4 regions of the Allobosea sp. NPDC055332 genome follow, and region 1 is predicted to be linked to each of the others. Evidence: predicted binding sites of a transcription regulator. Region 1 holds the regulator's gene; each other region holds the start of a gene.
The links. The regulator PhoB, encoded in region 1, activates phosphate uptake and scavenging genes when phosphate is short. The targets are predictions, from matches to a motif close to TGTCATNNANCTGTCAT.

Region 1 (7,742 bases):
ACCTGCTCGAGCAGCTGAAGAGCGACTTCACCATCGTCATCGTCACCCACAACATGCAGCAGGCGGCGCGCATCTCGCAGTACACCGCCTTCATGTATCTCGGTGAGGTCATCGAGTTCGACGCGACCAACACCATCTTCATGAACCCGCACAAGAAGCAGACGCAGGACTACGTCACCGGCCGCTTCGGCTGAGTCCTCAGCGTCGGCCAGCTCCAAAGGATACGCCCCGATGTCCGACCATATCGTCCGCTCCTACGACGCCGATCTCGAAGGCCTGCGCCGCAGCCTCGCCGAGATGGGCGGCATGTCCGAGCGCATGCTCGGCGACTCCACCGTCGCGCTGGTCCGCCGTGACACCGCGCTTGCCCAGAAGATCATCAGTGCCGACCAGCGTCTCGACAACCTCCAGCGCGAGGTCGAGGAGAAGGCCGTCCTGACCATCGCCCGGCGTCAGCCGCTGGCGAACGATCTGCGCGAGCTGATCTCGGCGATCCGCATCGCCGCCGACATCGAGCGCGTCGGCGACCTCGCCAAGAACATCGCCAAGCGCGCCGTCGCGATCTCCGGACAGTTCTCGCCGCCGCATCGCGCTGTCGTCGGCCTCGAGCATATGAGCCGCCTGGTCCAGGCCCAGCTCAAGGACGTGCTCGACGCCTATGCCGCCAGCAACGAGCAGAAGGCGATGGAAGTCTGGCGCCGCGACGACGAGATCGACGCGCTCTACACCTCGCTGTTCCGCGAGCTTCTGACCTATATGATGGAAGATCCGCGTAACATCACCTTCTGCACGCACTTGCTGTTCTGCGCCAAGAATGTCGAGCGCATCGGCGACCACACCACCAATATCGCCGAGACCATCCATTACCTCGTCACCGGCCAGTCCATGGATGAAAGCCGGCCGAAGCTCGACACCACCAACATCCTCGTCGACCTGCCGGCAGCCAATGGCTGAACCGGCGGGCGCTTGAACGGACGCTGACATGCCCGCACGCATCCTGATCGTCGAGGACGAGGAGCCGCTCACCCTGCTCCTGCGCTACAATCTCGAGGCCGAGGGCTTCGAGGTCGATAGCGTGGCGCGCGGAGATGACGCCGAATTGCATCTGCGCGACCATACGCCGGATCTCGTCCTGCTCGACTGGATGTTGCCCGGCCTTTCCGGCATCGAGCTCTGCCGGCGCCTGCGCACGCGCCGTGACACAGAGCGCGTGCCGATCATCATGCTGACCGCCCGCGGCGAGGAGACCGAACGTGTGCGCGGCCTCGCCACCGGTGCCGACGATTATGTCGTCAAGCCGTTCTCGCTGCCCGAGCTGATCGCCCGCATCCAGGCGCTGCTGCGCCGCGCCAAGCCCGGCCATGTCGCCGGCCTGCTCGCCGCCGGCGATCTCGAACTCGACCGCACGACGCGGCGCGTCCGCCGCGCCGGCGCCGAATTGCATCTCGGCCCGACCGAGTTCCGCCTGCTCGAATTCCTGATGCAGGCGCCGGGCCGGGTCTATTCGCGGGCGCAACTGCTGGACGCCGTCTGGGGGCGCGACGTCTACATCGACGAGCGCACCGTCGACGTCCATGTCGGGCGGCTGCGCAAGGCGATCACCCCGGCCAATTCCAAGGATCCGCTGCGCACCGTGCGTGGCGCCGGCTATGCCTTCGACGAGACTTTTGCGCGCGGCTGACGGTTTTCGTCAGCGCGGTGCGGCGACGATGATCGCTGCGCCGGCGAGGCAGAGCGCTGCGCCAGCCAGATCGTAGCGGTCCGGCGGGACCTTCTCGACCAGCGTCATCCAGGCCAGCGACGCCACGATGTAGACGCCGCCATAGGCGGCGAAAGCGCGCCCGGCGGCGGGGCTGTCGACCAGGGTCAGCAGCCAGGCGAAGATCGCGAGCAGGATCAGGCCCGGCAGCAGCCACCAGACCGGTTTGTCCAGCTTCAGCCAGGCCCAGAAGGCGAAGCAGCCGGCGATCTCCGCCAGCGCCGCGCCGAGATAGATCGCGAATGTCGTCATGCGCGCCTGTCCGATTACCAGCCTGGCCCGAAGGCCTCGGCCAGCCGGGCGAACGCCGGACGATAGGCCTCCGATGCCAGCGGTGTCAGCGATTGGGCCTCATCGAAGCAGAACCAGCGGATTTCGCTGTGCTCGTCATTGGTGATCTCAGGCGCACGGCCGGTCCACTGGCTCACCGTGAACAGGTGCCAGAGCGCGGGTGTGATGCCGTCCGTCTCGGTCGTCTCGATGGTCTCGAAGTGGCGGAAACCCGTCGGTGTGATGCCGATTTCCTCTTGGAGTTCGCGGACTAGGGCCGCCTCGGCGGTCTCGCCCGGCTCGACGTGACCGCCGACCGTGTCCCAGCAGGACGGCCGGTTCCGGCGATGTGGCGATCTCAGTCCCAGCAGGAGCAGCCCCTCCTTGATCGGCAGGGCACATGCATACTCGATCGGGTGAGCGGCGGCGGTGTCCATGGATGCCTCATGCATCAAGCCTGTCCGACGACAAAAAAGCCGGCCCAAAGGCCGGCTTCTGTAACCTTTTTATCGAGAGGCGTCGTTACGCGCGGATGGCCTTGCGGTCGCGGCGGCGGTCGGCCGCCGGCTGGTAGGCGATACGGGCGTGATAGGCGCAATAGGGCAGGCCGGTCGCGCTGCGGCCGCCGCAGAAGCGGAACTCCGGCGAGGTCGGGTCGCCCATCGGCCAGCGGCACATGTATTCGCGCAGCTCCATGATGGTGACCCGCTCGGAGAACGGCACGACCACGTCCTCGGATGGGGCTGGCGCGCGCGCGACCTGCGCCTCGGCTTCGATCTCGGGCGAAAATTGCGGGGCGAGCGCCGTGTTGCCACGGGTCAGCCCGGCGCCGCCATTGCTGTGATGACCGGCCGGGTGGCTCGGCGGACGGGCAGCGGGCTTGCGCGGGCGTGGCGTGGCCGACCCCGGGCTCTTGGCCCGGCCGGAGAGGCCAAGGCGATGCACCTTGCCGATAACGGCATTGCGCGTGACATTGCCGAGCTCGGCGGCGATCTGGCTCGCGCTCAGGCCGTCATTCCAGAGCTTCTTGAGCAGTTCGACGCGTTCGTCGGTCCAGGCTCCGGCTTCGGTCATGGAATTGCACCTGTCTTCGTTATGCCCCGCCAGCAAGCCGGCGCGGCATAGGGAGAGATCATGGCGGAATCCGATACCGGCAGCGCCCGTCGCTAAACGGAAGCCGTTACGCCCGGAACTGACGATACTGGAGACGCCGCACGAGATGTCGTATCTGACGAGAAAGACCATACAAGATGGCCTGACTCAGCCACAAGAGTCGCCGAATCCTAATTCGGCTTTTCCCCAGCCAATCGCTGCAGACGGCCGGCCGGTGAGTCTAATTGGCAACGCTGCCGCGAGGGCAGGCGCAATTGACAGGGCGGGGCCGGTTTTGCATAGTCGCATCACGCAGCCGCCCCCAAGGGCGGCGCTTATGTTTTTGAGCGATCGGGATTTTCCTTCGATGCGGCTTGACGCGCGACGAGACGGCGGGAACGGCCAGCGACGATAATGTCGCCGGCGGGTCGCATCATGCCGGCATGCTGCCGCTTGCGTCCCACCCTGCCGTTCCCGGCCTGAGATTCCGCGCTTCCTCCCTGTCTCGCCGCAAGGATATCGCTCCATGAGCACCGCTTCCTCCGTTCTCCTGCCGACCTATGCCCGTGCCCCGATCGCCCTCGAGCGTGGCGAAGGTGCCTGGGCGATCACCGCCGATGGTACGCGCTATCTCGATTTCGGCGCCGGCATCGCCGTCAACTCGCTTGGCCATGCCCATCCGCATCTGGTCGAGGCCTTGACTGCCCAGGCCCAGCGCATCTGGCACACCTCCAACCTCTACACGATGCCTGAGGGTGAGAAGCTCGCCCGCCGGCTCTGCGAGGCGACCTTCGCCGAACGCGTGTTCTTCACCAATTCGGGCGCCGAGGCGAACGAGTGCGCGATCAAGATGGCGCGCAAGTGCCACGCCGCGAAGGGCCACCCCGAGCGCTTCCGGATCGTCACCTTCGAGGGCGCCTTCCATGGCCGCACGCTCGCGACCATCGCCGCCGGCGGTCAGCAGAAATATATCGACGGCTTCGGCCCGAAGGTCGACGGCTTCGACCAGGTGCCCTTCGACGACGAGGTGGCGCTGAAGGCCGCGATCGGGCCGGAGACCGCCGCGCTGATGATCGAGCCGATCCAGGGCGAGGGCGGCCTGCGCTCGGTGCCGATGCGTGTTCTCAAGCAACTCCGCGAGCTCTGTGACGAGCACGGGCTGATGCTGATCTTCGACGAGATCCAGACCGGCGTCGGCCGCACCGGCAAGTTCTTCGCCTATGAGCATTACGGTGTCGCCCCCGACATCATGTCGATCGCCAAGGGCATTGGCGGCGGCTTCCCGATGGGCGCCTGCCTCGCCACCGAGGAGGCGGCCTCCGGCATGACGCTCGGTACCCACGGCACCACCTTCGGCGGCAACCCGCTCGCCATGGCGGTCGGCAACGCCGTGCTTGACGTCATCCTGGCGCCGGGCTTCCTCGACCATGTCCAGAAGACGGCCTTGCGCCTGCGCCAGTCGCTGGCTCAGCTCAAGGATCAGCATCCCCAGGTGATCGAGGAGATCCGCGGCGAGGGGCTGATGCTCGGCCTCAAGCTCAAGACCCCGAACACCGATTTCGTCGCGCAGGCGCGGGCCGCCGGCCTGCTCGTGGTCGCGGCCGGCGACAATGTCGTGCGCCTGCTGCCGCCGCTGATCATCGGCGAGAGCGAGGTGGCCGAAGCGGTGGCGCGGCTGGACAAGGCGGCTGGGGCGGTCGAGGCCGAGCTCGCCCGGCCGGCGGCGGAATGAGCATGGGGTCTCCAGTGCGTCACTTTCTCGATCTCTCGGATTTCTCCGCCGGGGAGCTCCGCGCCATCCTCAAGGCCGGCGAGGAGATCAAGACCCGCCGGCGCACGCCGGCTGCCGCCGGCGACCGCCTGCTCGAAGGCAAGGTCATCGCCATGATCTTCGAGCAGCCCTCGCTACGGACCCGCGTCTCCTTCGACGTCGGCATCCGCGAGCTCGGCGGCTCGCCGATGATGGTGACCGGCCAGGAGATCGAACTCGGCGAGCGCGAGACCATCGCCGACACCGCCCGTGTGCTGTCGCGCTATGTCGATGCGATCATGATCCGCATGCTCGACCATGACGCCGTGGTCGAGATGGCGAAATACGCCACGGTGCCGGTGATCAACGGCCTGACCAAGCGCCAGCATCCCTGCCAGGTCATGGCCGATGTCATGACCTTCGAGGAGCGCAAGGGCTCGATCAAGGGCAAGCGCATTGCCTGGACCGGCGACACCAACAATGTCCTGACCTCCTGGGTCCACGCCGCCGGCCGGCTCGATTTCGAGCTCGCCATCGCGACGCCCGAGGAGCTCGCGCCGCCGCCGGCGCTGCTCGACTGGGCCCGTAAGCAGGGTGCGAAACTGCACCTGACCACCCGGCCCGAGGCGGCGGTCGAGGGCGCCGACTGCGTCATCACCGATTGCTGGGTCTCGATGGGTGACGAGGAAGGCACGCGCCACAACCTGCTGCGGCCCTATCAGGTCGATGAGCGCCTGCTCGGCCGCGCCGAAAAGGATGCGATCTTCATGCATTGCCTGCCGGCCTCGCGCGGCGAGGAAGTGACCGATCAGGTCATGGACGGCCCGCAATCGGCTGTGTTCGATGAGGCCGAGAACCGGCTGCATGCCCAGAAAGGCATCCTGGCCTGGTGCTTCGGCGGAGTGGCTGCCTGATGGCCGAGACCGTGACAGCGGCAGCACCCGACGATCGGGTGCTGCCCTTCGCAGTGCCGGCGCTCGACGTGCGCGGCCGGGTCGTCAGGCTCGGCCCCTCGCTCGATCAGGTCATCGCGCGGCATCACTACCCTGAACCCGTTTCGCGCGTCCTGGCCGAGGCCGCGGCGCTGACCGTCATGCTCGGCACCACGCTCAAGGGCGAGGGCCGCTTCCAGCTCCAGACCAAGAGCGACGGCCCGATCTCGATGCTGGTCGTCGATTTCAACGCCCCCGACAACTACCGGGCCATGGCGCGCTATGACGCCGATCGGCTGGCGGCGGCGATCGAGGCCGATGCAGCCTCGACCGGCGAACTGCTCGGCAAGGGTCATCTCGCCATGACCGTCGACCAGGGCTCGGAAGCCACGCGCTATCAGGGCATCGTCGCGCTTGACGGCCAAGGGCTCGAGCAGGCCGGTCATCAGTATTTCCGCCAGTCCGAGCAGATCCCGAGCCGCATCCGTCTGGGCGTCGGCACGGTCCTGACCGGCGCCGGCCTTGCCTGGCGCGCCGGCGGGCTGATCGTGCAGTTCATGCCGAACTCGCCCGAGCGCATGCGCGCCGCCGACCTCCATCCCGGAGATGCGCCGGAGGGCCATGAGATCCTCGCCGCCGGCGACGATGACGGCGTCAGCGACGACGCCTGGACCGAGGCGCGCTCGCTGGTCGAGACGATCGAGCATCACGAACTGCTCGATCCGCTGCTGGAAAGCGAGCAGCTGCTCTACCGGCTCTTCCATGAGCGCGGCGCCCATGTCTTCGAGCCCGTCGCGGTGCACGAGGCCTGCCGCTGCTCGCGCGAGCGCGTGCTCGGCATGCTCAAGGGTTTTTCGGCCGACGACCGCAAGGCGATGATCGCCGATGACGGCACGCTCGGCGTCACCTGCGAATTCTGCTCGCGCCGCTACGAGTTCGATCCGGCCGAGGTCGAGGTCGAGATCTCGGCGGGAGAGTAGAGGGCTCTCTCCCTTCTCCCCTTGCGGGAGAAGGTGGCGCGAAGCGCCGGATGAGGGGTCTCGCGACGATTGCCTATCTTGCGCCTGTGAAGCGTGAAGTGCGGAGAGGGGTGCGCCACCCCTCAACCGTCAGCGCTGCGCGCTGCCACCTTCTCCCGCAAGGGGAGAAGGCAGGGAGCTACGCCCGGCACTCCGCCATCAGCCGGCGCATAAAGGCTTCGCCTGCGGCGAACTGCTCCAGCGTGATGTATTCGTCCGGCTGATGCGCCTGGTCGATCGAGCCGGGGCCGCAGACGATGGTCGGCAGGCCGGCGCGCTGGAAATGCCCGGCCTCGGTGGCGTAGGCGACGGCGATGGTGCGGTTGCGCCCGGCGAGGCGCATCACCAGCGTCTCGGCCTCCGAGCCCGGATCGGGCGCAAGGCCTGGAACGTCCGAGCTCATCACCGTCTCGATGGCTGCCGAGGGCGCGGTCTTGCGCATCCGCGCCAGCACCTCGTCCGACAGCTTGGCGAAGCGGGCCGACACCTCTTCCGGGTCGGAACCCGGCAGCGTGCGCACCTCCCAGGCGAGATCGCAGCGGTCGGCCAGGATGTTGCGGGCGATGCCGCCATGGAACTTGCCGATATGGACGGTGTCATAGGGCGGATCGAAGCGGCCGCTCTCGTCGATCCGGCCTTCGCGCTCATCGGCCATGGCGACGAGGCCGGCGGCGAGGCGCGTGCCGGCGTGGACCGCGCTCGCGCCGAGATGCGGCTTGGAGGAATGCGCGGCGAAGCCGGTGATCGCGGTGAAGAAGGTGCGGATGCCCTTATGCGCGTCGGCGAGTTCGAGCGAGGTCGGCTCGCCGACGATGACGGCGCGCGGCTTCGGCAGGGTCTTGCCCAGCGCGGCGATACCGTCGATGACGCCGAGGCAGGTCACCTCCTCGTCATAGGAGAAGAACAGGTGGATCGGCGTC
Region 2 (7,742 bases), on a different contig from region 1:
GGTCGCGGCAGCGACGTCGAGGATCATCTGGCGCAAGCGCAGCATCGGTGGCCTAAGCGGCTCCGGCAGCGACCGGAATTTCGCCTCGACGGCCGCGTCGGTGAATGGCGCAAAGGTCACGAGCCGCTCCTGCCTACAAGCAGATGCGGCCGCTTCGATCAGCGCCCCGCTCCCGCCTTCGCACCGAAGATCATGCAGGTCTCCGTGCCGTGCGCCAGCAGCTTGCCCTGCGCATCGACCAGCTTGCCCTCGCTGGTGGCGATCGAGCCGCCGCGATGGATCAGCGTGCCCTCACAGCGCACCGGGCCGTTGCCGGGCATGACCGGGCGGACATAGTTCAGCTTCATCTCCAGCGTGGTGTAGCCCTCACCGATCCGCAGCGTCGAATGCACGGCGCAGGCCATGGCGGAATCGAGGATCGTCGCCGTCCAGCCGCCATGGATCGTGCCGAGCGGGTTGAAGAAGCGCGGCGAGGGCTTGCCGACGAAGACCACCCGGCCCTCCTCGACCTCGGCGATGTCGAAATCCATCGCATCGGCGAAAGGCGGGCCGGGATGGCGCCCCTCGATCATCCCGCGCAGGAAGGACGCGCCATCCTCCGCGAGCAGGACATCACGGCTGACGACACCGACCTCACGGGGCATGCGGGGACTCCATCTCTATCGTGTAGATGCACGATAGAGATGGAGCGCGGCCCAGGTCAAGTTTGCTGGCGCCGCTCAGCCGGCCTGCCGAGCGGCGCGCCGGATCGCCTTGAGATTGTCGCGCGTCTCGCTCCAGCGCTCCTGGCCGAGCCCGCCCTCGATCCTGTCCTGCGCCGCGCGCCAATAGGGGATCGCCGCCTCGATCGCGGCGCGGCCCTTGTCGGTCACGGCATAGGTCAGCGCCCTGCCCTTGCAGTCGACCGGCTCGATCAGCTTCTCCGCCGCGAGCAATTGCAGATTGCGGGTCAGCGAGGTCCGCTCCAGCGCGAAACGGTCGGCGAGCTCGGTGACCGAGCGCCAGGCGCCGGTCGAGAGCGCCGAGAGCAGCACGAACTGGGTGATCTTCAGGCCGCTCGGCCGCATCGCCTCGTCATAGGCGCGGGTCACGGCTCGTGCAGTCATGCGCACGTGCAACACTACGCAGGAGCGGGCGATGTCGTCGAGCTTGAGGTCGGATACCGGCGTCGTCATCTTGCCACGATAGCCGGTTTAACGTTCGGCCGCAGCAGCGCAGATCGGCGGCCGGTCGCCGCATTCACCTTTTGCGCAGCGGATTCCTTGACTCCCGCAGACCCCGGGCCTATCTCCGCGACGTCCGTTAGCACTCACTCGGTGAGACTGCTAACAGACCCCTTTCACGGGCCAGTCACGAGCCCGTCCAGAATATGACCGAGAGGAAGACAGAACCATGAAGTTCCGTCCGCTGCATGACCGCGTTGTGGTCCGTCGCCTTGATGGCGAAGAGAAGACCAAGGGTGGCATCATCATCCCCGACACCGCCAAGGAAAAGCCCCAAGAGGGTGAAGTCGTCGCCGTCGGCGCCGGCGCCCGCGACGACGCTGGCAAGCTGGTTGCGCTCGATGTCAAGAAGGGCGATCGCGTCCTCTTCGGCAAGTGGAGCGGCACCGAAGTCAAGATCGACGGCCAGGATCTCCTGATCATGAAGGAATCCGACATCATGGGCATCGTCGGCTGAGCAGCCTGACGACCACCCTTCCGTAGAGTCCAATCAGGAGTAGTCTCATGGCTGCCAAAGAAGTTCGCTTTTCCACCGACGCCCGCGACAAGATGCTGCGCGGCGTGGACATCCTCGCCAATGCCGTGAAGGTCACGCTCGGTCCGAAGGGCCGCAACGTCGTGATCGAGAAGTCGTTCGGCGCCCCGCGCATCACCAAGGACGGCGTCACCGTCGCCAAGGAGATCGAGCTCGCCGACAAGTTCGAGAACATGGGCGCTCAGATGGTCCGCGAAGTCGCTTCGCGCCAGAACGACCATGCCGGCGACGGCACCACCACCGCCACCGTGCTCGCCCAGGCGATCGTCCGTGAAGGCGCCAAGTCGGTCGCGGCCGGCATGAACCCGATGGACCTGAAGCGCGGCATCGACCTGGCCGTCGAGGCCATCGTCGCCGACCTCAAGAAGAACTCGAAGAAGGTCACCTCGAACGCGGAAGTCGCGCAGGTCGGCACCATCTCGGCGAACGGCGACGAGTCGGTCGGCAAGATGATCTCGACCGCGATGCAGAAGGTCGGCAACGAGGGTGTCATCACCGTCGAGGAAGCCAAGACCGCCGACACCGAGCTCGACGTCGTCGAGGGCATGCAGTTCGACCGTGGCTATCTCTCGCCGTACTTCATCACGAACGCCGAGAAGATGGTCGCCGAGCTCGAGGACCCCTACATCCTCATCTTCGAGAAGAAGCTGTCGTCGCTGCAGGCGATGCTGCCGATCCTCGAGGCCGTCGTGCAGACCGGCAAGCCGCTACTGATCATCGCCGAGGACGTCGAGGGCGAGGCTCTGGCCACGCTCGTCGTCAACAAGCTCCGTGGCGGCCTGAAGGTCGCGGCCGTCAAGGCTCCGGGCTTCGGTGACCGCCGCAAGGCCATGCTCGAGGACATCTCGATCCTGACCGCCGGCCAGATGATCTCGGAAGACCTCGGCATCAAGCTCGAGACCGTGACGCTCAACATGCTCGGCCGCGCCAAGAAGGTGCGCATCGAGAAGGAGAACACCACGATCATCGACGGCGCCGGCAAGAAGAAGGACATCGAGGGCCGCGTTGCGCAGATCAAGGCGCAGATCGAGGAGACCACCTCGGACTACGACCGTGAGAAGCTGCAGGAGCGTCTGGCCAAGCTCGCCGGCGGCGTCGCGGTCATCCGCGTCGGCGGCGCGACCGAGGTCGAGGTCAAGGAGAAGAAGGATCGCGTTGACGATGCCCTGAACGCCACCCGCGCTGCGGTGGAAGAAGGCATCCTGCCGGGCGGCGGCGTCGCCCTGCTGCGCGCCCTGAACTCGGTCAAGTCGATCAAGACCCAGAACGACGACCAGAAGACCGGCGTCGAGATCGTCCGCAAGGCGATCGCTGCCCCGGCCCGCCAGATCGTCGACAACGCCGGCGATGACGGCGCGGTCGTGATCGGCAAGCTGCTCGAGTCGAAGGACTACGCCTGGGGCTACAACGCCCAGACCGGCGAGTACGGCGACCTGGTCAAGGCCGGCATCATCGACCCGACCAAGGTCGTGCGCACGGCGATCCAGGACGCGGCTTCGATCGCCGGCCTGCTGATCACCACCGAGGCGATGATCGCCGAGACGCCGAAGAAGGACGCCCCGATGCCCCCGATGGGCGGCGGCGGCATGGGCGGCATGGACTTCTGAGGAAGTCCAGCCCTCGCCTTTTGCGAGAACCACGGAGGCCCGGCGCAAGCCGGGCCTTTTTCGTTTGCCGGCGCGTCGCGCAACCGACATCGCATCGTAACGGCTCCGACGCCGTCAGCTGATCAGGTCAGGCACCTTAGGAGTTCCGATCATGATCACCCGCCGCCTGCTGCTCGCCGGCTCAGCTTCGAGCCTCGTCTTGCCCGCCCTCGCCCAGCAGGATTGGCGGCAGGCGATCAAGGAGGTGCGCTTCGGCGTCTCCTCGGCGGAGAACGAGGCGGCCGCGGTTGCGCGAAACCAGCCGGTGGTCGATTACCTCACACAGAAGCTCGGCGTGCCGGTGAAGCTCTACCGGGTCAGCGACTATGCCGGATTGGTCGAAGCGATGCGCGCCGACCAGCTCGAATTCGCTCGCTTCGGGCCGGCGGTCTATTCGCTCGGCCGGCGCGTGCTCGGCGACAAGCTGCAGCCGCTGTTCCGGGATGTCGATAACAACGGCCAGGAGGGCTATTATTCGGTCGTGGTCGTGCGTGCCGACAGCCCCTATCGGACGATCGCCGACCTCAAGGGCAAGAGCTTCGCCTTCGCCGATCCGAACTCGACCTCCGGCTTCGCCTTCCCCGCCTATTTCCTGCGCAAGCAGGGCTTCGACCCGCAGGCCCATTTCAGCGGCACCGTCTTCTCCGGCGGCCACGACAATTCGGTGCTGGCGCTGGTCCGGGGCCAGTTCGATGGCGCCGCGACCTATCAGGTCAACGAGAATTCCGGCGTCGTGCAGCGGCTGGCGCTGCGCGGCATGATCCCAGCCGGCGCGACGCGCGTGATCTGGACCTCACCGCTCATCCCGGCGAGCCCGTTTTCGACTCGCGCGAATCTGCCCCCTGCCCTCAAGGACGCTTTCGTCGCGGCGATGGTGACAATGAAGGACGAGGCCCCCGAGGTGTTCAAGACCTTCACCGACGGGCAAGTGTCGCGCTACGCGCCGGCCAGGCACGAGGATTATCTCGACGTCATCGCCGTCACTGAGGAGCTGGAAGCGCGGCGCAAGCAGAAGCCGGGCGGCTGAGCCGGGCCTGGCAATCGCGCTTTGCACAAGGAAGAGGCCCCGCAGGCTTGCATCGACTTTGGTTGTAGGCCCTAGATCGCGATAGGTGCGGCATCCTGCCGCGTCCTGCTTTCGGGGGTCTTTTTCATGAACAACCCTGCCCTGGGCGATGCCGCCAAGCTGGTCGGCCGCATCCTGCTCGCCCTGATGTTCGTGCTCGGCGGCTGGTCCAAGATCAACGGCTATGCCGGGACGCAAGCCTATATGGGCTCGGCCGGCGTTCCGGCGATCCTGTTGCCGCTCGTCATCATCGTCGAGCTGATCGGCGGGCTGATGATCGTCGTCGGCTACAAGACCCGCCTCGCGGCGCTCGCTTTGTTCGCCTTCACCATCGCCGCCTCGGTGCTGTTCCACATGAACTGGGCCCAGCCGATGCAGCAATTGCTGTTCATGAAGAACCTCGCGGTCGCCGGTGGCTTCCTCGTGCTGTTCGCGGCCGGCGCCGGCGCCTATTCGGTCGACAAGGACTGAAGGCCCATCACAAAACGCTGAAAAAGCGTGGCCTGGCCTTGAGCCGGGCCTTTTTTGTGCGCAGGGCTGATCTACAAAGCTCTTTCCTACACAGCGCGGCTCCTGCGCTGATTCCCCGACAAGGACGACGCCATGCGCCTGTTGAGTTTCGCCATCGCCGCGCTCGCCGTGATCGCGCTCGTGGTCGGCCAGCAAAGCGGGAGTACGGGCATCCTCGGCCTCGGCGTGATCGGCGTCCTGCTCGCCCTCGCGACATTCCGGGCGACTACGATCCCGTTCTTCCTGAAGATCTTCTCCGGCATCTTCGGTACGGAATACGTGATCTTCGGGGCCGGCGCGCTGCTCGCTCAGCTCGGCCTCTGGCCCACCGCCTGGCAGGCGGCCGCGCCGCCGGCGAGCCTCGCCACGACAGTCGCCGTCTTCGGCATCCTGATCTACCTGGTTTCGTTCGTCCCGGTGGTGCAGCGCATCGCCCGCATCGCCTCGCCCTACTTCGAATCCTCCGAGCCGCAGATCGCCAATCTCGGGCCATTCGGCCGCTACCGGATGCGGCTCGGCACGTTCGCGGTCGCGCTCGTCGTCTTCCTGATCGTGCTCAACCAGGCGCAGGTCGGCATCTCCTTGCGCATCAACTTCTTCTACCGGGATTTCTACAACGCCCTCCAGGAGAAGAACGCGCCGGCCTTCTGGGAGCAACTCCTTAACGTGTTCTGCGTCTGGGCGGCCGTCTCGGTCATCAGCGTGCTGATCGAGACCGTCGCCAACTCGGTGCTGTTGATCCGCTGGCGCGAGTGGATGGCGGGCGAGTACAACAAGCGCTGGCTCGGCAACGGCAACCACTACCGCATCTCGCTCGCCGGCACGGCCGACAACCCCGACCAGCGCATCTCGGAAGACACCCGTGCCTTCCTGAATCAGACCTACAGCTTCTCGCTGACGCTGATCACCCAGGTCTCGACGCTGGTCTCGTTCTCGATCATCCTCTGGTCGATCCCGGTCGCCATCACCGTGCCCGGCACCGATATCGTCATCCCCGGCTTCATCTTCTGGGCGACGCTGATCTATGCCGCGATCGCGACCTGGATCACTCACCTGATCGGCAAGCCGCTGATCGGGCTCGAATTCGAGCAGGAGCGGCGCGAAGCGAACTTCCGCTTCGCTTTGGCGCGCCTGCGCGAATACTCCGAGCAGATCGCGCTGATGCGCGGCGAAGGCGCCGAGCGGCGCCATCTCGGCGAGACCTTCGGCGGCATCGTCGACAACTTCTACAACCTGCTCTGGCGCAGGCTGAAACTGACGACCTTCACGCTGTCCTACAATCAGGCCAACGTCGTCATCCCCTTCGTGCTGCTGGCGCCCTATTACTTCGCCGGCGCGATCGCCTTCGGCGTGCTGACGCAGGTGTCCTCGGCCTTCGGCCGGGTCGAGACGGCGATGTCTTTCTTCATCAACAGCTACCAGTCGATCGCCTCCTATCTGGCCTCGATCAACCGCCTGACCACCTTCGAGGCAGCGATCGCCAAGGCGGAAGCGCAAGGAGCCGACGGCGAAGGCGCAGCGATCGACATCATCGAGAAGCCGGTCAAGGACGCGACGATCGAGACGCTCGCGCTCAACCTGCCGAACGGGCAGCCGATCGTGCAGGCTTCGAACCTCACACTGCCTGCCGGGCACTCGACTCTCGTGATCGGCCCTTCCGGGTCCGGCAAGTCGACCCTGTTCCGCGCGCTCGCCGGCATCTGGCCGTTCGGCGAGGGCAAGGTCGTGACGCCGGAAGGGCAGCGCATGCTGGTGCTGCCGCAGCGGCCTTATCTGCCGCAGGGCTCGCTGCGCGCCGCACTCGCCTACCCGTCAGAGCCGGACGCCTTCAGCGACGCCGACATCCATGCGGCGATGGAGAAGGTGAAGCTCGGCCATCTCACCGACCGGCTCGACGAGGTCGACCTCTGGGGCCAGCGCCTCTCGGGTGGCGAGCAGCAGCGGCTCGCGGTCGCGCGCGCCCTGCTGGCCAAGCCCGACTGGCTCTTCCTCGACGAGGCCACCGCCTCGCTCGACGAGAAGCTGGAAGGCGAGATCTACGAGGTGATCCGGCGCGAACTGCCGCAGACCAGCATCGTCTCGATCGGCCACCGCTCGACGCTGCGCGCCATGCACGACGAATTGATCGCAATGGAGAAGAACGCCGACGGCACCTTCAGCCCGAAGGCGAAGGCCATGGCGGAGGCTGGATGATCAGCGCGAACTGTCCCCTCTCCCCTTGCGGGAGAGGGCTAGGGTGAGGGGCGCGCGCAACGCCATTTGCTAGCGTTGCGCAGCCGAGCACCGAAACCTTGCAAGACCTGCGTGACCCCTCATCCGGCCCTTCGGGCCACCTTCTCCCGCAAGGGGAGAAAGGAGCGTGTCAGCTCAGATCCCGCGGTCGAAGCGAATCTCGCCGCTCGCCGTCTTGATGACGAGGCGCCCCTCGACGATATCCCATTGCCGGGCGCTGCGCAGCGCCATCAGATAGCCGCGCTCGAAATCAGAGGCGCCCTTGTCGCAGGCCATCTTGGTGACTGCGAGCGGACCGACGGCGAAGCCCTGCTGGCGCAGCGGATAGGCCGAGGCCGAGAAGGTGTTGCAGCCGGCAAAGCCGGTGCCACGCAGATTGGAATCGACCTTCAGCGTGGCGCGATAGCCGGTGACCGGCTTGCCGTTCATCTGCAGGATGGTCCAGGAGGCGTCGAACGGAAAGTTCTTCTCCTGCTGCCGCGGCGGCGGAGCCTCCCCTCCCGGCTGCTCGCCACGAGGTGGCATCTGCT
Region 3 (7,742 bases), on a different contig from region 1:
TGTTCGGGTGAACGGCATGAATGGTGGGCAGGCGGTTAGCGTCCGCGCAGGCGCGGATCGAGGCGGTCGCGCAGTGCATCCCCGAGCAGCATGGCGACGAGACTGACGAGCACGATGACGAGGGCCGGGACGGCGACGATCCAGGGCGCTGAGGCCATGTAGTCGCGCCCCTGTCCCACCATCGAGCCGAGCGTCGCCGTCGGCGGCTGGACGCCGAGGCCGAGGAAGGAGAGCGCCGATTCCAGCAGGATCAGGTTCGAGAAGTTGAGGCTCGCCATGACCACGACCGGCGAGATCAGGTTCGGGATCATGTGGACGGTGGCGATGCGCCAGGGGCCGGCGCCGGCGGCGCGGGCGGCCTCGACGAAGGGCATCTCGCGCAGGCTGAGCACTTGCGCCCGGATCAGCCGGGCGAAATGGGCCCAATAGGCGATGCCGAGGACGCAGATCAGTACCGCGACGTCGGTTCCGGCGAGTGCCACGACGAAGAGCGCGACCAGGGTGAAGGGCAGCGACATCATGATGTCGACGAGGCCCATGATCAACGCATCGGCCCAGCCGCGCAGCAGCCCGGCGGCCAGGCCGAGCGCCGCGCCCAGCGCAAGGCCGAGCAAGGTGCCGAACAGCGCGAGCGCGAGCGTCAGGCGCAGGCCATGGAGACAGCGCGAGAGCAGGTCACGCCCGAGCTGGTCGGTGCCGAGCCAGTGGAGAGGGTTGGCGGTTGCGAAGCGAATCGGAGGCTTCAGGCGCGCCAGCAGCCGCTGCTGATCGGGCTCGAAGGGCGAGACCAGCGGGGCGAGGATGGCGAGCGCGAGCAGCACCAGGCCGAGCAGCGCGGCAGCCGTGACCAGCAGGTTGGCTCCGCCCAGCGCGGGGAGCTTCAGCCGCGGCAGCCGGCGCGGCGGCAGCATCAACTTGGCGTCTGCGATCTCGGTCATGGCGTTCAGGCTCCGACCAGGCGCACGCGGGGATCCGACGCCGCATAGGCGAGGTCGATCGCGAAATTGACGAGGATCACGGCGCCGGCGACGACGAGGACGCCGAACTGCAGCACGGGATAGTCACGGCGGAGCGTCGCGCCGACGAGGAGGTCGCCGACCCCGTTCCAGGCGAAGACGGTCTCGACCACGACGGCGCCGGAGACGAGCGTGGTGATCTGCAGGCCGAGCACGGTGATGACCGGGATCAGCGCGTTGCGCAGGCCGTGCCGGAGGATGACGGCGCCTTCGGAGAGGCCCTTGGCGCGGGCGGTGCGCATATAGTCCTCGGAGAGGACGTCGAGCATGGCGTTGCGGGTGTAGCGGGTGAGTGCTGCGACGAAATAGGCGGCGAGCGCCACGGTCGGCATCGCATAGTGCAGCAGGGTCGCGGAGCCGGCGCTCGGCAGCCAGTGCAGCGTGTAGGAGAAGATCAGCAGCAGCAGGATGGCGAGAACGAAGTTCGGCACGGCGTAGCCGAGGAAGGCGACGAAGAGCACGCCCTGCCCGCGTGCCTGCCCGCGCCAGAGCGCGGCGAGGATGCCGAGGGGCACGCCGACGGCGACGGTCAGCGTCAGCGTCGCGAGGAGGAGCGAGGCGCTCTGCCAGAGCCGCTCGCCAAAGATGACGGCGACGGGCCGGCGTTCCATCAGGCCGAGGCCGAAATCGCCGGAGAGCAGCGACTTCCAGAACAGCAGGTATTGCTCGGCGACGGGGCGGTCGAGGCCCCAATAGGCGATCATCTCGGCGCGCGAGGCGGCATCGAGCCCCTCAGGCATCAGGAAGTCGATCGGATTGCCGGTCAGCCGCGTCGCCAGGAAGACGGCGGTGACGATCGCCCAGAGGGTGATCGTCATACGCAGGAGACGGCTGCCTAGGAATGCGAGCATGGCGTCCTCGGGGACGGGCTGCGGGTGGCGCTGCACGGCCGCATCAGCAGGCCGGGACGTGAGCCTTCTGGCAGTCTTCCATGACAGGTTTATGAATTTAACTCAGAATATATGGTATTTGACACTGAGATAATCTCAGTTCATGCAGATCGCGTTTCAATGCGGAGTTTGCAGTGCACGCAGCGGACGATATTCGTGGCTGGCTGATCGATCTCGACGGCACATTGGTGTGCGGCGGCCGGGCGATGCCAGGCGCGCATGCCTTTCTGGAAGCCTGCGCGGGCCGTTTCGTCGTGGTCTCCAACGACGCCGAGCACACCCCGGCCGAACTGGCAGGCGAGTTGCGGCAATTGGGTCTCGATGTTCCGGCGAGCCGCATCGTGCTGGCCGGCGCGGTCGCGCTCGACGAGATCGCAGCGCGGCAGCCGGGTGCGCGCGTGCTCGTGCTGGCGAGTGACAGCTTGGCGCGCCATGCCCGCGAGCGGGGCCTCGTGCCGGTCCGGACGCGGCCCGATATCGTCTTCCTCGGCCGCGACCGGCGTTTCAGCCACAAGCGGCTGGCGCTCGCCGCCAATGCCGTGCGGGCGGGCGCCGAGCTCGTCGTCGCCAACCCTGACCTCGTCCATCCCGGGCCGGACGGCGCGATCGTGCCGGAAACCGGTGCGCTGCTGGCAGCGCTGCTCGCCTGCACCGGGCCGGTCAATTATCGGCTCATCGGCAAGCCCGAACCCGCTCTGTTCGCCGCGGGTTTGGCCCTGCTCGGCCTGCCCAAGCGGTCAGTCGCGATGCTCGGCGACAATCCAAGGACCGATGGCGACGGCGCCCGTCGCTTCGGCCTGCGCTATGTCGAGATCGCCGGCGGGATTTTCCCGCAAGCGCATGGCGAGACGGCTTGCCCGCGGGAAGAAGCCGTGATGGCCTTGCCGGCATGACCAGGCCAGATAGCGACGCGATGCCCGAGAGCCTCGACCGGCCGCGCGCCGGTGCCCATGACGGCTTCGATGGCGTGATCGAACGATTGACGGCGCTGCGCCCGACGCTGCCGCCGACGGCCGCGCGCATCGCCGACGTCTTCCTCGCCCATGCGGCCGAGGTCGTGCACATGTCGGTGACGGAGGTGGCCGAACGGGCGGAGGCGAGCGAAGGCAGCGTGATCTCGCTCTGCCGCCAGCTCGGCGCGCGCGGCTTCCAGCAGGTCAAGATCGCGCTGGCGCGCGACCTGGTGCAGCCGGTGCAGTTCATCCACGAGGACCTCGCCCGCACCGACGATACCGGGACCGTGATCGAGAAGATCTTCCGCAGCGATCTGCAGGCGCTGCACGACACCATGAAGGTGCTCGACAAGAGCGCGATGGAGGGCGCGGTCGCCGCCATCCGTCGGGCGCGCCGGGTTGAGCTCTACGGTATCGGCAGCGCCGCCCCGATCGCGGAGGACGCCAATTACCGGCTGCTGCGCATCGGCGTCGAATCCAAGGTCGTGGTCGATTCGCACGTCCAGGCGATCAGCGCCTCATTGACCGGCCCCGACGTCGTCGCGATCACGATCTCGCATTCGGGCTCGACCCATGAGACCGTCACGGCGACGAGGCTGGCGCGCGAGGCGGGCGCGACCACGATCTGCATCACCAATTTCGGCAAGTCGCCGCTGCTCGCCTATGCCGATATCGTGCTCAACACCATGGCGCGCGAGACCCAGTTCCGCACAGAGGCGATGACGAGCCGCATCGCCCAGCTCGCCGTGATCGACGCGCTGATCGCCTGCCTGTCGCTGGCCGATTACGACAAGGCTGTGGCGACGATCGGCCGGACCTTCGACGTGCTCTCGACCAAGCGGTTCTAGCGGACTGCCGCGATCGGGCTGTGGCTGCTGCTCCTTCGCGCGACATGGCTTCGGGTAGAAAATTGTGGAATCCGGAATCGGCGCGCGACAGATTCCGCTTGGCCGGGATCGGCAGATATGTGACGCCGCAGCACGAGCGCCAGGAACAGGACGATGCGCCACGTGACCAGCCTGATCGATCGCATGCGGCATGAGGCGCCCGAGATGAACCGGGCCGAGCGTAGCGTCGCCGAGATCATCCTGGCCGATATCGACGGCGCGACCCGGATCAGCACCAAGGACCTCTCCACGCAGGCACAGGTCAGCGAGCCGACCGTGGTGCGTTTCGCCCGCCGGATGGGCTGCGACGGTTTCACTGATTTCAAGATTCGCCTGGCGCAGGAATATGCGATCGGCCGGATGTATATCGCCGCCGAACGCCAGCAGCCGGCTGACACCGGCAACGAGGTCGCCGAGCACGTCTACAACGCCACCATCCAGGCGCTGGCGATGGCTTTCAGTCAGCATGATCCGAAAGCGATCGAAGCGGCCGTCGACCGGCTCGACAAGGCGCGTCGCGTTTTCTGCTTCGGCGTGGGCGGCAGCTCGGCCAATGTCGCGACCGAGGCGGAGAACCGGCTCTTTCGCCTCGATGTCGCGGCCTCTTCGACGGCCGATCCCTATCAGCAGCGCGTCATGGCCGCGACCTGCGGCCCCGAGGATGTGCTGCTGATCTTCTCGGTCACCGGCAAGCCGCGCTCGCTGCTCGACAGCGCAGAGATCGCCCGCAGCCAGGGTGCCGGGGTCATCGCCGTCACCCATCCGCCGAGCCCGCTCGCCGAGCTCGCCAGCGTGCTGGTGCCGCTGCAGGCCTTCGACGAGGAAAAGTTCTTCTACATGCCCAATCGCGGCCGCTATGGGCAGCTCTTCCTGCTCGATTGCATGGCGACGCTGCTGGGGGCCCGCCGCATGAAGATCGTCTCGAAGAAGCTCTGGCGGGCGCGGGCGACGCTGATCGCCCTGCATGGCAGCACCGAAGGTCAGCCGATCGGCGACTGAGTCTACGATTTGGTAATTTTGCTACATTCTGGATTTCAACAGGCGCAGCGCCACGTCGGGCGCGGCCGATCGTCGCGATGGATTGCTGTAATTATCAATAATTTCAATGCGATGAATTGATTTTCATGATGGCGTGAGAACGCTTTTGTTCGCGACTCAATAGCTGCATCTTCAAGAGATCGGGTGAACGCGCCATGCGGATCACGTTAGCTCGATTGACAGTAAATGTAATCTAGCTACATTCCCGGCCCGTCGCGCCTTGCGCAATAACAAAAGACGAGCCGAGCCATGCAGCCAGCCGACGGGACGATCGTTTCCTTCCAGTTCGACGAGGTCGTCGTACCCGCCCATCCCGGCGTGATCAATTCGGACAGCCTGGCCAAGCCGCTGCACATGCTGCCGGTCGGCGGCAAGGCGAGCTGGAGCGTGCAGTTCGACGAATTGCCCAAACTCATTGTCCGGATGACGCTCAAGAACGGCGTCGTCGGCATCGGCGAGTTCTATCGCGACCATGAATGGCCGCGCATCGAGGCGATCTGCGCCAACCTGCTCGGCCAGTCGGTATTCGACCTCCCGCTCCAGAACCTGCCGCTGCCGCTTTGCCGCGAATATGACGGCTTCGAATGCGTGATCTGGGACGCCTACGCCAAGACGCTCGGCGTGCCGATGCACCGCCTACTCGGCGGCGCCATCCGCGACCACGTCAATGTCAGCGCCTGGTCGAGCCATCGCACCCAGGACGAGGTCGGCCCTTGGGTGAAGCGCTATTTCGAGCAGGGTTACAAGGTCATCAAGTTCAAATGCGACCTTGAGGACGACGTCGCCGGCTGGTGCGCGCGCATCAAGGAATACGCGCCCGGCATGAAGGTGATCTTCGATCCCAACCAACGCTGGGAGAATTCCGGCAATGCCCGCCCGATCATCCGGGAGCTGGAGAAGGTCGGCAACGTCCTGCTGCTGGAAGACCCGCTGCCGCGCTGGATGCTGCAGGACTTCGCGGAACTCCGCCGCTTCTCCTCGATCCCGATCGTGCTGCACGTCTCCCTGCCTTACGTCTATCAGGGCCAGCGTCCGCATGACGCGATCAACGCCATCGGCCATGGCGCGGTCGACGGCTTCAACTTCAATTGCGGCCTCGCCAAGTTCCAGACGCTCGACCACATCGCCTCGACCGCCGGCGTCTATTGCTGGCATGGCTCCGAGGTCGATCTCGGCATCCTCGAAGCGATGTATGTGCATCAGGCCGCGGCGGCGAAGAGCTGCGTCTGGCCGAGCGACATCTTCGGCCGGATGATCCGCAGCCACGATCTGCTCACCAAGCCGCTGACTTTCGAGCCGCCGCATGTGCGCATCCCCGATGAAGGGCCGGGCCTCGGCATCACCCTCGACGAGGCCGCGATCGCCCGCTTCCGCGTCGGCGGCCGCACGATCTCCTGAACAGCGAGTTCACACCATGCGTTGGGAAACCCTGACGACCAATGAGGTCGCCGCGCTCGATCGCGACATTCCGGTCGTGCTGAACGTCGCCGCGATCGAGCAGCACGGCCCGCATCTGCCGCTCGAGACCGACGCGGTCATCGGCGATCACTTCCTGCAGGCGCTGGAGCAGAAGCTTGGCGAGCGGGTGCTGATCCTGCCGCAGGTCAAGGTCTGCTGCTCCGAGCACCATATGGATTTCGCCGGTACGCTCAGCGTCCGCCACGAGACCTTCCTGGCCTATGTCGGTGACATTCTGGAGAGCGTCGCCCGCCACGGCTTCCGCAACATCGTCCTGTTCAACAGCCATGGCGGCAACCAGGCGATCGGCCAGGTCCTGCTTGAGACCTTCGGCACGAAGCACCGCGACTGCCGCGTCGCCTTCCTGACCTGGTGGCGCCTCGCCGCCAAGGAGCTTGGCGCGATCCGTCAGAGCGCCTTCGCCGGCGTCAACCATGCCTGCGAGTTCGAGACCTCGCTGATGTTGCTCGGTGCGCCGGCGAGCGTCCGCACCGCGCTGGTTTCCGGCATGAGCTATGTCGAGACCCATGACTGGGCCAATGCCGACATGATCCTGCCGGCCCGCGGCGCCCTCTTCCGCTCGATGCACGAGATGTCCGGCGGGACCGGGGTCGTCGGCGACCCGTCTCTGGCCACCCGCGAGAAGGGCCAGGCCATCACCGCCGCCGTGGTCGAGCAGCTGGCCCATGTGGTGGAGACGATCAGCCGACGCTGACAGACCACGCGCAATTTTCCGAAGACCAACAGCCAAGAAAACTGGGAGGACTTGAGATGTTGCAGAAATTGGCCCGAATTGGTGCAGCGGCGCTCGCCGTCGCCGGAGCACCGGCTCTCGCCCAGCAGAAGGGCGGCGCGATCAACGTCGCCACCATCGGCGAGCCCAACACGCTCGACCCGATGGTCGCCGCCGGCGACCTCTTGGGCATGATCACCCAGCACTTCTACGAGACGCTCTACACCTTCGACAAGAACTGGGCGCTGACGCCGCTGCTGGCCGAGACGCTTCCGCAGATCAGCGACAGCGGCAAGGTCTACACCATCCCGCTGCGCCAGGGCGTCACCTTCCACAACGGCAAGGCGATGACCGCGCAGGACGTCGTCGCCTCGCTGAAGCGCTGGACCGAGCTCGCCTCGCGCGGCAAGCTCGTCGCCGACAACATCGCTTCGATCGAGGCCTCGGACGAGAAGACGGTCAAGATCACGCTGAAGGCCCCGTTCGCGCCGCTGACCGCGCTGCTCGCCTTCAACAACTCGGCCGCGGTGATCATGCCGGCCGACAAGATGGAGAACCCGATCAAGGAGGTGATCGGCACCGGGCCCTACCAGCTCAAGGAGCGCAAGCCCGACCAGTACATTCAGCTCACCCGCTTCGACGGCTACAAGCAGCGCCAGGGCGAGCCCGACGGCTTCGGCGGCGCGCGCAAGCAATATCTCGACGAGATCCGCTTCGTGCCGGTGCCTGACGCCAACACCCGCGTCGAGGGGGCCCTCGCCGGCCAG
Region 4 (7,742 bases), 200 kb from region 1:
ATTCGTCGGTGCGACGCATCCGGTTGACCAGCGCGCCGAGCTCGGGCGCCGAGATGGTGACGACGTCGCCGTATTTGTGGGTGAAGCCGCCGCCCGGCGCGTCGCGATCCTTGATCGGCGCGAACATGGTGCCGAGATAGAGCACCGCCCCGTCCGGATACTGGTGGTGCGGGCCGATCATCTGCGCCGCGAGGTCGGCCGGGTCGCGGCTGATCCTCGCGATCGAGGACGAGCCTTCGAGCGTGAACCCGTCCTCGCCCGCGACGGTCAGGCTCACCGTCGTCCTGCGGACATGGTCGAGCGAGAAATCGCCGTCGAAGAAGCGGATGAACGGGCCGATCGCGGCGGCCGCATTGTTGTCCTTGGCCTTGCCGAGCAGCAGCGCCGAACGCCCCTCGACATCGCGCAGGTTGACGTCATTGCCGAGGCTGGCGCCGACGATGCGGCCGTCCGAGGCGACGACCAGGACGATCTCGGGTTCCGGATTGTTCCAGCTCGATGCCGGATGCAGGCCCGCATCGGCGCCGGTGCCGACCGCCGACATCGGCGGCGCCTTGGTGAAGATCTCGGCGTCCGGCCCGATGCCGACCTCGAGATACTGGCTCCAGCTGTTCTGGGCGATCAGCACCTCCTTGAGCTTCATCGCCTCGGGCGAGCCGGGCTTGAGCTTGGAGAGGTCGTCGCCGATCAGCTTGCCGATCTCGGTGCGGATCGCGGCGGCAGCGGCCGGGTTGCCGCGCGCCTTCTCCTCGATGACGCGCTCCAGCATCGAGACGGCGAAGGTGACGCCGGCGGCCTTGACCGCCTGCAGGTCGACCGGGGCGAGCAGCCAGGGCTTGCCGTCATTGCGCGTGGCGGCAGAGCTGTTGGCGAGGAGATCGGCGAGCGAGCCGAGATTCTCGCCATCAGCGGCGCGCAGTGCCGTTGCCGGATCGGCGGTCTCGCAGAGGTCGCGCATGGTCGGGAAGGTCGCGGTGATGTCGATCACCGTGTCGCCCTGGAGCTTGACCACCGACGGCCCGGCGAGATCCGGCCGCCAGACCCGGCCGGCCAGCGCGGCGCGGTCGGCATCGGCCGGCAAAGTGTTGGCGGGCGTGAGCGAAAGCGAGGCCATGGCTGATCCAGGTTGTGTGCAGTGTACAAGACGGGTGGGAAGAACAGCCGCTTCCGCAGGAAATCGCAAGTGCGCGGATGCGCGTCCACAGCGGGGCGGAAATGTCATCGTTTTGTCATTGAACTGTCGCCCCGGCTTCATGCTAGCTTGCGCACCAACGACAAGAACGCCCGCGCATACCGGGGGCTGAGAGGGAGCTGATCATGACCTTCAAATTCAAGACCCTGACCGCGGCCGGCGTGTTCGCACTCGCCGCTGCTTCGCCGGCTATGGCGCAGACCGAAATCCAGTGGTGGCACGCCATGACCGGCGCCAACAACGACGTCGTCGTCAAGCTGGCCGAGGAGTTCAACGCCTCGCAGAAGGACTACAAGGTCGTCGTCGCCTACAAGGGTTCCTATCCCGACACGCTGAACGCCGGCATCGCCGCCTTCCGCGCCGGCAACGCGCCGCACATCATGCAGGTGTTCGAGGTCGGCACCGCGACGATGATGTCGGCCAAGGGCGCGATCAAGCCGGTCGCCGACGTGATGAAGGACGCGGGCGAGAAGTTCGATCCGAAGAGCTACCTGCCGGCGATCACCGGTTACTATTCGACGACGAAGGGCGAGATGCTCTCCTTCCCGTTCAACTCGTCCTCGATGGTGATGTGGTACAACAAGGACGCGCTGAAGAAGGCCGGCCTGCCGGAGGCCCCGCCGAAGACCTGGCCGGAAGCGTTCGAAGCCGCCAGGAAATTGAAGGCCGCCGGCTGGGACAAGTGCGGCATTTCCACCGCCTGGACGACCTGGGCCAATATCGAGCAGCTCGGTGCCTGGCACAACGTGCCGGTCGGCACCAAGGCCAACGGCTTCGACGGCTTCGACACCGAGTTCAAGATCAACGGCGACCTCTTCGTCAAGCATCTGACCAACCTCGCCAATCTGCAGAAGGAAGGCGTGTTCTCCTATTCCGGCCGCACCAACACCGGCGAAGGCCGTTTCACCTCGGGCGAATGCCCGCTGTTCCTGACCTCCTCGGCCTTCTTCGGCAACGTCAAGGCCAACGCCAAGTTCGACTGGTCGAATGCGCCGATGCCGTATTATCCGGATGTCGCCGGCGCCCCGCAGAACTCGATCATCGGCGGCGCTTCGCTCTGGGTCATGGGCGGCAAGAAGGCCGACGAGTACAAGGGCGTCGCCAAGTTCTTCACCTTCCTCTCGGACGTCGACCGGCAGGTGAAGCTGCACACCGAGTCCGGCTATCTGCCGATCACCAAGGCGGCCTATGAGAAGGTCAAGGCGTCGGGCTTCTACAAGCAGAACCCCTATCTCGAGACGCCGCTGCTCGAACTCAACAACAAGGAGCCGACCGACAACTCGCGCGGCGTCCGTTTCGGCGGCCTCGTCCAGATCCGTGACATCTGGTCGGAGGAGATCGAGGCGGCCCTGAACGGCCAGAAGACGCCGAAGGCGGCACTCGATGCGGCTAATGAGCGTGGCAACCAGGCGCTGCGCCAGTTCGAGCGTACCGCCAAGTAAGACAAGACTGATCGGAGGCCGGGACCATAATCCCGGCCTTCCTTGCCGCCGGGCTGGCCGATGCAGAAATATGCTCACTTCAAGGGGCTGACGATCCCGCTGCTGCTGCTCCTGCCGCAGCTCGCGATCACGCTCGTCTTCTTCTACTGGCCGGCGAGCCAGGCCGTCTGGCAGAGCTTCCTGCTGCAGGACGCCTTCGGCATCTCGACCGAGTTCGTCTGGTTCGAGAACTATCGCGACCTGTTCGCCAAGCCCGAATACTACAAGGCGCTGATCAACACCGGCATCTTTTCGGTCTTCGTCGCGCTGCTCTCGCTCTCGCTGGCGCTGCTCTTCGCGGTGATGGCGGATCGGCAGATCCGCGGCGCAGAGATCTACAAGACGCTGCTGATCTGGCCCTATGCCGTCGCGCCGGCCATCGCCGGCGTGCTCTGGATCTTCATGTTCGATCCCTCGCTCGGCATGCTGGCGCGGGGGCTGCAGAGCCTTGGCGTCGCCTGGAATCCGCGCCTCAACGGCAATGATGCGATGACGCTGGTCATCCTGGCCGCGACCTGGAAGCAGATCTCCTACAACTTCCTGTTCTTCCTCGCCGGCCTGCAGTCGATCCCCAAGAGCGTGATCGAGGCAGCGGTGATCGACGGCGCCCGGCCGATGCGGCGCTTCTGGACCATCGTCTTTCCGCTGCTCTCGCCGACGACCTTCTTCCTGCTGGTCGTCAACCTCGTCTACGTCTTCTTCGACACCTTCGGCATCATCGATACCATCAGCGGCGGCGGTCCGTCGGGTGCGACCGAGACGCTGGTCTACAAGGTCTATTCCGACGGCAAGGGCGGCACCAATCTCGGCGGCTCGGCAGCGCAGTCGGTGATCCTGCTGATCATGGTCATCGGCATGACCGCCTTCCAGTTCCGCTTCATCGAGCGGAAGGTGAACTACTGATGGCGTCCGTACTCTGGCAGGAGCTCACCGCCGAGGAATTGCGCGAGAAGGCGGCGAAGGATGCCGTCGTCGTGCTGCCGGTCGCCTCGATGGAGCAGCACGGCCCGCATCTGCCGGTTGGCGTCGACACCATCCTGTGCAGCGGCGTCTGCAAGCTTGCGGCCGAGCGCGCCGGGGATGTCGAGGTCGTCGTCGCTCCGACGCTCTGGTGCGGCATGGCCGAGCACCACATGGCCTTTGGCGGCACCTTCACCTTCGACATCCCGACCTATCGCGCTGTTCTGCTCGCGCTCCTCAAGAGCCTGGAACGCCACGGGTTCCACCGTGTCGTCATCGTCAACGGCCATGGCGGCAACATCGCCGCGCTCGCCGCCTTCCTGCCGGACTTCGCCAGGGAGACCTCGCTCCAGATCCGCGCCACCACCTATTTCCTGCTGGCGCAGGAAGCGATGGCGCCCTTCATGGACGATCAGGTCAGCGTGCTGCATGCCTGCGAGGTCGAGACCTCGATGATGATGGTGCTGGCGCCGGAGACGGTGCGGCAGGACCGTCTCCCGGAAGCGTTCGGCATGCTGGGTGCCGACCTGACCGCGCTGACCCGGCCGACCGTCGGCCAGTACAAGCCGTTCCGCGAGATGACCGGAACCGGTGTGATCGGCGATGCCCGCAAGGCCACGCCGGAAAAGGGCAAGGCCTTCCTCGACGCTTCGGCAGATGCGTTGGCGAAGCTTCTGAGTGAGCGCGGAGGGCAAGGCTGATGGTCGAGGACCGCCGCTTGGGCGATGCGATCGCCTACATCATCCTGACGATCGGCGTGCTCATCTGCGCCTTTCCGGTCTGGCTGACCTTCGTCGCCTCGACCTGGGACAACGCCACCATCATCAACGGGCAGTTGCCGCTCTATCCCGGCCCGCACTTCCTGGAGAACTACTACCGCATCCTCTTCGTCGGCACTTCGGGCTCCACCCGCGAGCCGGTGGCGAGCATGATGCTGAACTCCTTCATCATGGCGATGACGATCGCGCTGGGTAAGATCTTCATCTCGGTGCTCTCGGCCTACGCCATCGTCTATTACCGCTTCCCGTTCCGGATGGCGGCGTTCTGGATCATCTTCGTCACGTTGATGCTCCCGGTCGAGGTCCGCATCTTCCCGACCTTCAAGGTCGTCTCCGATCTCGGCATGCTCGACAGCTATCAGGGCCTGGCCGTGCCGCTGATCGCCTCGGCGACCGGCACCTTGCTGTTCCGGCAATTCTTCATGACCATTCCGGACGAATTGCTGGAGGCCTCGAAGATCGATGGCGCCGGCCCGTTCAAGTTCTTCAAGGACACGGTGCTGCCGCTCTCGCTGACCACGATCGCGGCGCTCTTCGTCATCCAGTTCATCTATGGCTGGAACCAGTATCTCTGGCCGCTGCTGATCACGACCAAGGACTCGATGCAGACCATCGTGATCGGCATCCGCAAGATGATCACCACCTCCGACGCCCTGACCGAATGGCAGCTCGCCATGGCCACCGCCATGCTCGCCATGCTGCCCCCGGTCCTCGTCGTCATCGCCATGCAGAGGCTCTTCGTGAAGGGCCTCGTCGAGACAGAGAAGTAGCCCGCCAATGGCTCAGGTCACGCTCAACAACGTCAAGAAGATCTATGCCGGCGGCGTCGAGGCGGTGAAGGGCGTCTCCTTCGACATTCCCGATGGCGGCTTCTGCGTCCTCGTCGGCCCGTCCGGCTGCGGCAAGTCGACCTTGCTGCGCATGGTCGCGGGGCTCGAGACGATCTCGGCCGGCGAGGTCGCGATCGGCAGCCGTGTCGTCAACCAGGTCGAGCCGGCCGACCGCGACATCGCCATGGTCTTCCAGAACTACGCGCTCTATCCGCATATGAGCGTCTACGACAACATGGCCTATGGCCTGCGCAATCGCGGCACGCCCAAGGACGAGATCGAGAAGCGCGTCGCCGAGGCCGCCCGCATCCTCGCCATCGAGCCCTTCCTGCAGCGTCGCCCGCGCCAGCTCTCCGGCGGCCAGCGCCAGCGCGTCGCCATGGGCCGCGCCATCGTGCGCAAGCCGCAGGTCTTCCTGTTCGATGAGCCGCTTTCCAATCTCGACGCCAAGCTGCGCGTGCAGATGCGCGTCGAGATCAAGAAACTGCAGCGCGCGCTTGGCGTCACCGCGATCTACGTCACCCATGACCAGGTCGAGGCGATGACGCTCTCCGACAAGCTGGTGGTGATGAATGGCGGCCAGGTCGAGCAGATCGGCGTGCCGGCCGAGGTCTATCGCAAGCCGGCGAGCCGCTTCGTCGCCACCTTCATCGGCTCGCCGCCGATGAACCTGCTGCCGGCCAAGGTCGACGGGCACGGCATCATCGCGCTCGGCGATGCCCTGCTGCAGGCGCGCGATCTGCGCGAGGATCTGCCTGTTGGCACCGCGGTCGAGGTCGGCCTGCGGCCTGAGGACATCGAGATCGCTTCGGAAGGTGCGGCCGGCTCGCTGCCCTTCGACGTCGAGTTCATCGAGGAGCTCGGCGCGACCCAGCTCTTCCACGGCCAGCTCGCCGGCAAGCCCTTCGTCATGCAGGCGGCGACCGGGGAGGTCGCGGCCCAGGCGGGCCGGCTCTGGATCTCGGTCGACCCCGACAAGGTCCATGTCTTCGACGCGGAGAGCGGCGTTCGGCTCGGGAAGGCTTGAGCGCGAGGAGCCGCGACCTGCCCCCTCTCCCCTTGCAGGAGAGGGTTGGGGTGAGGGGTCTCGCGACGTCTCAGGATTGGCAAGCGGCGATGCTGGAAACGGCAGTGCGCCCCCTCATCCGGCGCTGCGCGCCACCTTCTCCCGCAAGGGGAGAAGGGAAGACTCAGCTCACCGGCGCGTATTTCACCACGCAGCCATAGGCCTTGGTCGCCGGCTCGGAGACCGCCTTGCCGGCTTTGAGCTCGGCCACTGCCTGGCGGACATAGCTCTTCGCACCGCTGAGGCTCGAGGCGCTCGACGAGGGCTTGTCGTCGATCGCGCCGGCATAGGCGAGCGTGCCCTTGGGATCGATGATGTACATGTGCGGCGTCGTCTGGGCGCCATAGGCACGCGCCAGCTGGCTCTTCGGGTCGAGCAGGATCGAGGCCGGCGCGGCGTCGCGCGTCCTGCCGAGGTCCTTGGCCTTGGCGGCGTCGACATGGCCCTGCTCGCCCACCGGCGAAGAGATCACCGAGAGCCAGACGATGCCGTCCTTGGCCATGTCCTTCTGCAGGGTCTGCATGGTCGCACTGTTGTAGTGCTTGCGGACATAGGGGCAGTCATGGTTGGTCCATTCGAGGATCACCGTCTTGCCGGCATAGTCCGAGAGCTTCTGCAGCTTGCCGTCGACGTCGACGGCGGAGAAATCGGGCGCCTTGGCGCCGGGCTTGGCCGCGCTCTGGGCGAAGGCGGCGCCGGAGGCGAGCGCCAGTGCGGTGGCGGCAATGCCGGCGATGAAGGTCTGTCTGCTCACGGCTTTCATCTTCAGTCTCCCTGCTGAGGTTGAAATGTCGGGGCTCGGCCTCACTATTGGCTGGACGCGGTCTTCACCTCGCGGCCAGCGGCACGCTGGGCCGCGCTCACCACGGTTTCGGGTGTCAGCAATTGCGGCAGCACCTCCGCCTGCGCGCCCTTCGTTCCCGGATAGAACAGGTAGAGCGGCACGCCGGCGCGGCCATACTCCGCCAACGTCGCGGCGATGGTCGCGTCGCGATTGGTCCAGTCGGCCTTGAGATAGGTGACGCCGAGCTTGGTGAAGGCGTCCTTCACCTCCTGCCGCGACAGCGCGACCCGGTCATTGGCGAGGCAGGTGATGCACCAGGCCGCGGTGAAGTTGACGAAGACCGGCTTGCCTTGCGCCTGTAATTCAGCAACCCGCACCGGCGACCAGACGCCCGGCGCATCTGTCCCGGCCTGCGCGGTCGGCTGCGGAGACGGTGTCGCGCTTTCGATGACGAAGGCCGAAGTCGCACCGACGAGCAGGATGGCCGCCGCCGCCGCGACGGCGCGCACGCCACGACCGCTGCCGCGGGTGACGCCGACCAGCCAGAGCGCGAAGCCGGCGACCAGGATTGCGACGAGCGCGGCGAGCGCACCATCGGCGCCGGCCTGCATGGTCGCGACCCAGACCAGCCAGATCGCGGTCGCGAACAT

Region 2: phnD (phosphate/phosphite/phosphonate ABC transporter substrate-binding protein) is a predicted target of PhoB. The motif match lies at 3,439-3,455, and genes of this name have one in related genera.
Region 3: ACWIGM_RS23200 (HAD-IIA family hydrolase) is a predicted target of PhoB. The motif match lies at 1,948-1,964, and genes of this name have one in related genera.
Region 4: ugpB (sn-glycerol-3-phosphate ABC transporter substrate-binding protein UgpB) is a predicted target of PhoB. The motif match lies at 1,228-1,244, and genes of this name have one in related genera.

Annotation. Positions count from the first base shown of each region.
Region 1 is NZ_JBSHMO010000005.1:294,944-302,685, forward strand. It holds gene pstB (phosphate ABC transporter ATP-binding protein PstB) at 1-194, shown strand, start outside; gene phoU (phosphate signaling complex protein PhoU) at 232-954, shown strand; gene phoB (phosphate regulon transcriptional regulator PhoB) at 983-1,681, shown strand; gene ACWIGM_RS26905 (YnfA family protein) at 1,691-2,011, opposite strand; gene ACWIGM_RS26910 (NUDIX hydrolase) at 2,026-2,466, opposite strand; gene ACWIGM_RS26915 (GcrA family cell cycle regulator) at 2,552-3,103, opposite strand; gene ACWIGM_RS26920 (aspartate aminotransferase family protein) at 3,648-4,853, shown strand; gene argF (ornithine carbamoyltransferase) at 4,856-5,785, shown strand; gene ACWIGM_RS26930 (Hsp33 family molecular chaperone) at 5,785-6,783, shown strand; gene argE (acetylornithine deacetylase) at 6,962-7,742, opposite strand, start outside.
Region 2 is NZ_JBSHMO010000002.1:619,701-627,442, forward strand. It holds gene ACWIGM_RS11570 (DUF1801 domain-containing protein) at 1-120, opposite strand, end outside; gene ACWIGM_RS11575 (PaaI family thioesterase) at 159-644, opposite strand; gene ACWIGM_RS11580 (MarR family winged helix-turn-helix transcriptional regulator) at 720-1,175, opposite strand; gene groES (co-chaperone GroES) at 1,393-1,680, shown strand; gene groL (chaperonin GroEL) at 1,728-3,365, shown strand; gene phnD (phosphate/phosphite/phosphonate ABC transporter substrate-binding protein) at 3,517-4,431, shown strand; gene ACWIGM_RS11600 (DoxX family protein) at 4,558-4,941, shown strand; gene ACWIGM_RS11605 (ABC transporter ATP-binding protein/permease) at 5,074-7,173, shown strand; gene ACWIGM_RS11610 (META domain-containing protein) at 7,348-7,742, opposite strand, start outside.
Region 3 is NZ_JBSHMO010000004.1:340,815-348,556, forward strand. It holds gene ACWIGM_RS23190 (ABC transporter permease) at 36-938, opposite strand; gene ACWIGM_RS23195 (ABC transporter permease) at 944-1,867, opposite strand; gene ACWIGM_RS23200 (HAD-IIA family hydrolase) at 2,041-2,799, shown strand; gene ACWIGM_RS23205 (MurR/RpiR family transcriptional regulator) at 2,796-3,707, shown strand; gene ACWIGM_RS23210 (MurR/RpiR family transcriptional regulator) at 3,861-4,745, shown strand; gene ACWIGM_RS23215 (mandelate racemase/muconate lactonizing enzyme family protein) at 5,034-6,182, shown strand; gene ACWIGM_RS23220 (creatininase family protein) at 6,199-6,957, shown strand; gene ACWIGM_RS23225 (ABC transporter substrate-binding protein) at 7,014-7,742, shown strand, end outside.
Region 4 is NZ_JBSHMO010000005.1:496,950-504,691, forward strand. It holds gene ACWIGM_RS27855 (fumarylacetoacetate hydrolase family protein) at 1-1,114, opposite strand, end outside; gene ugpB (sn-glycerol-3-phosphate ABC transporter substrate-binding protein UgpB) at 1,318-2,634, shown strand; gene ugpA (sn-glycerol-3-phosphate ABC transporter permease UgpA) at 2,695-3,576, shown strand; gene ACWIGM_RS27870 (creatininase family protein) at 3,576-4,334, shown strand; gene ugpE (sn-glycerol-3-phosphate ABC transporter permease UgpE) at 4,334-5,182, shown strand; gene ACWIGM_RS27880 (sn-glycerol-3-phosphate import ATP-binding protein UgpC) at 5,190-6,269, shown strand; gene ACWIGM_RS27885 (redoxin domain-containing protein) at 6,433-7,071, opposite strand; gene ACWIGM_RS27890 (protein-disulfide reductase DsbD family protein) at 7,116-7,742, opposite strand, start outside.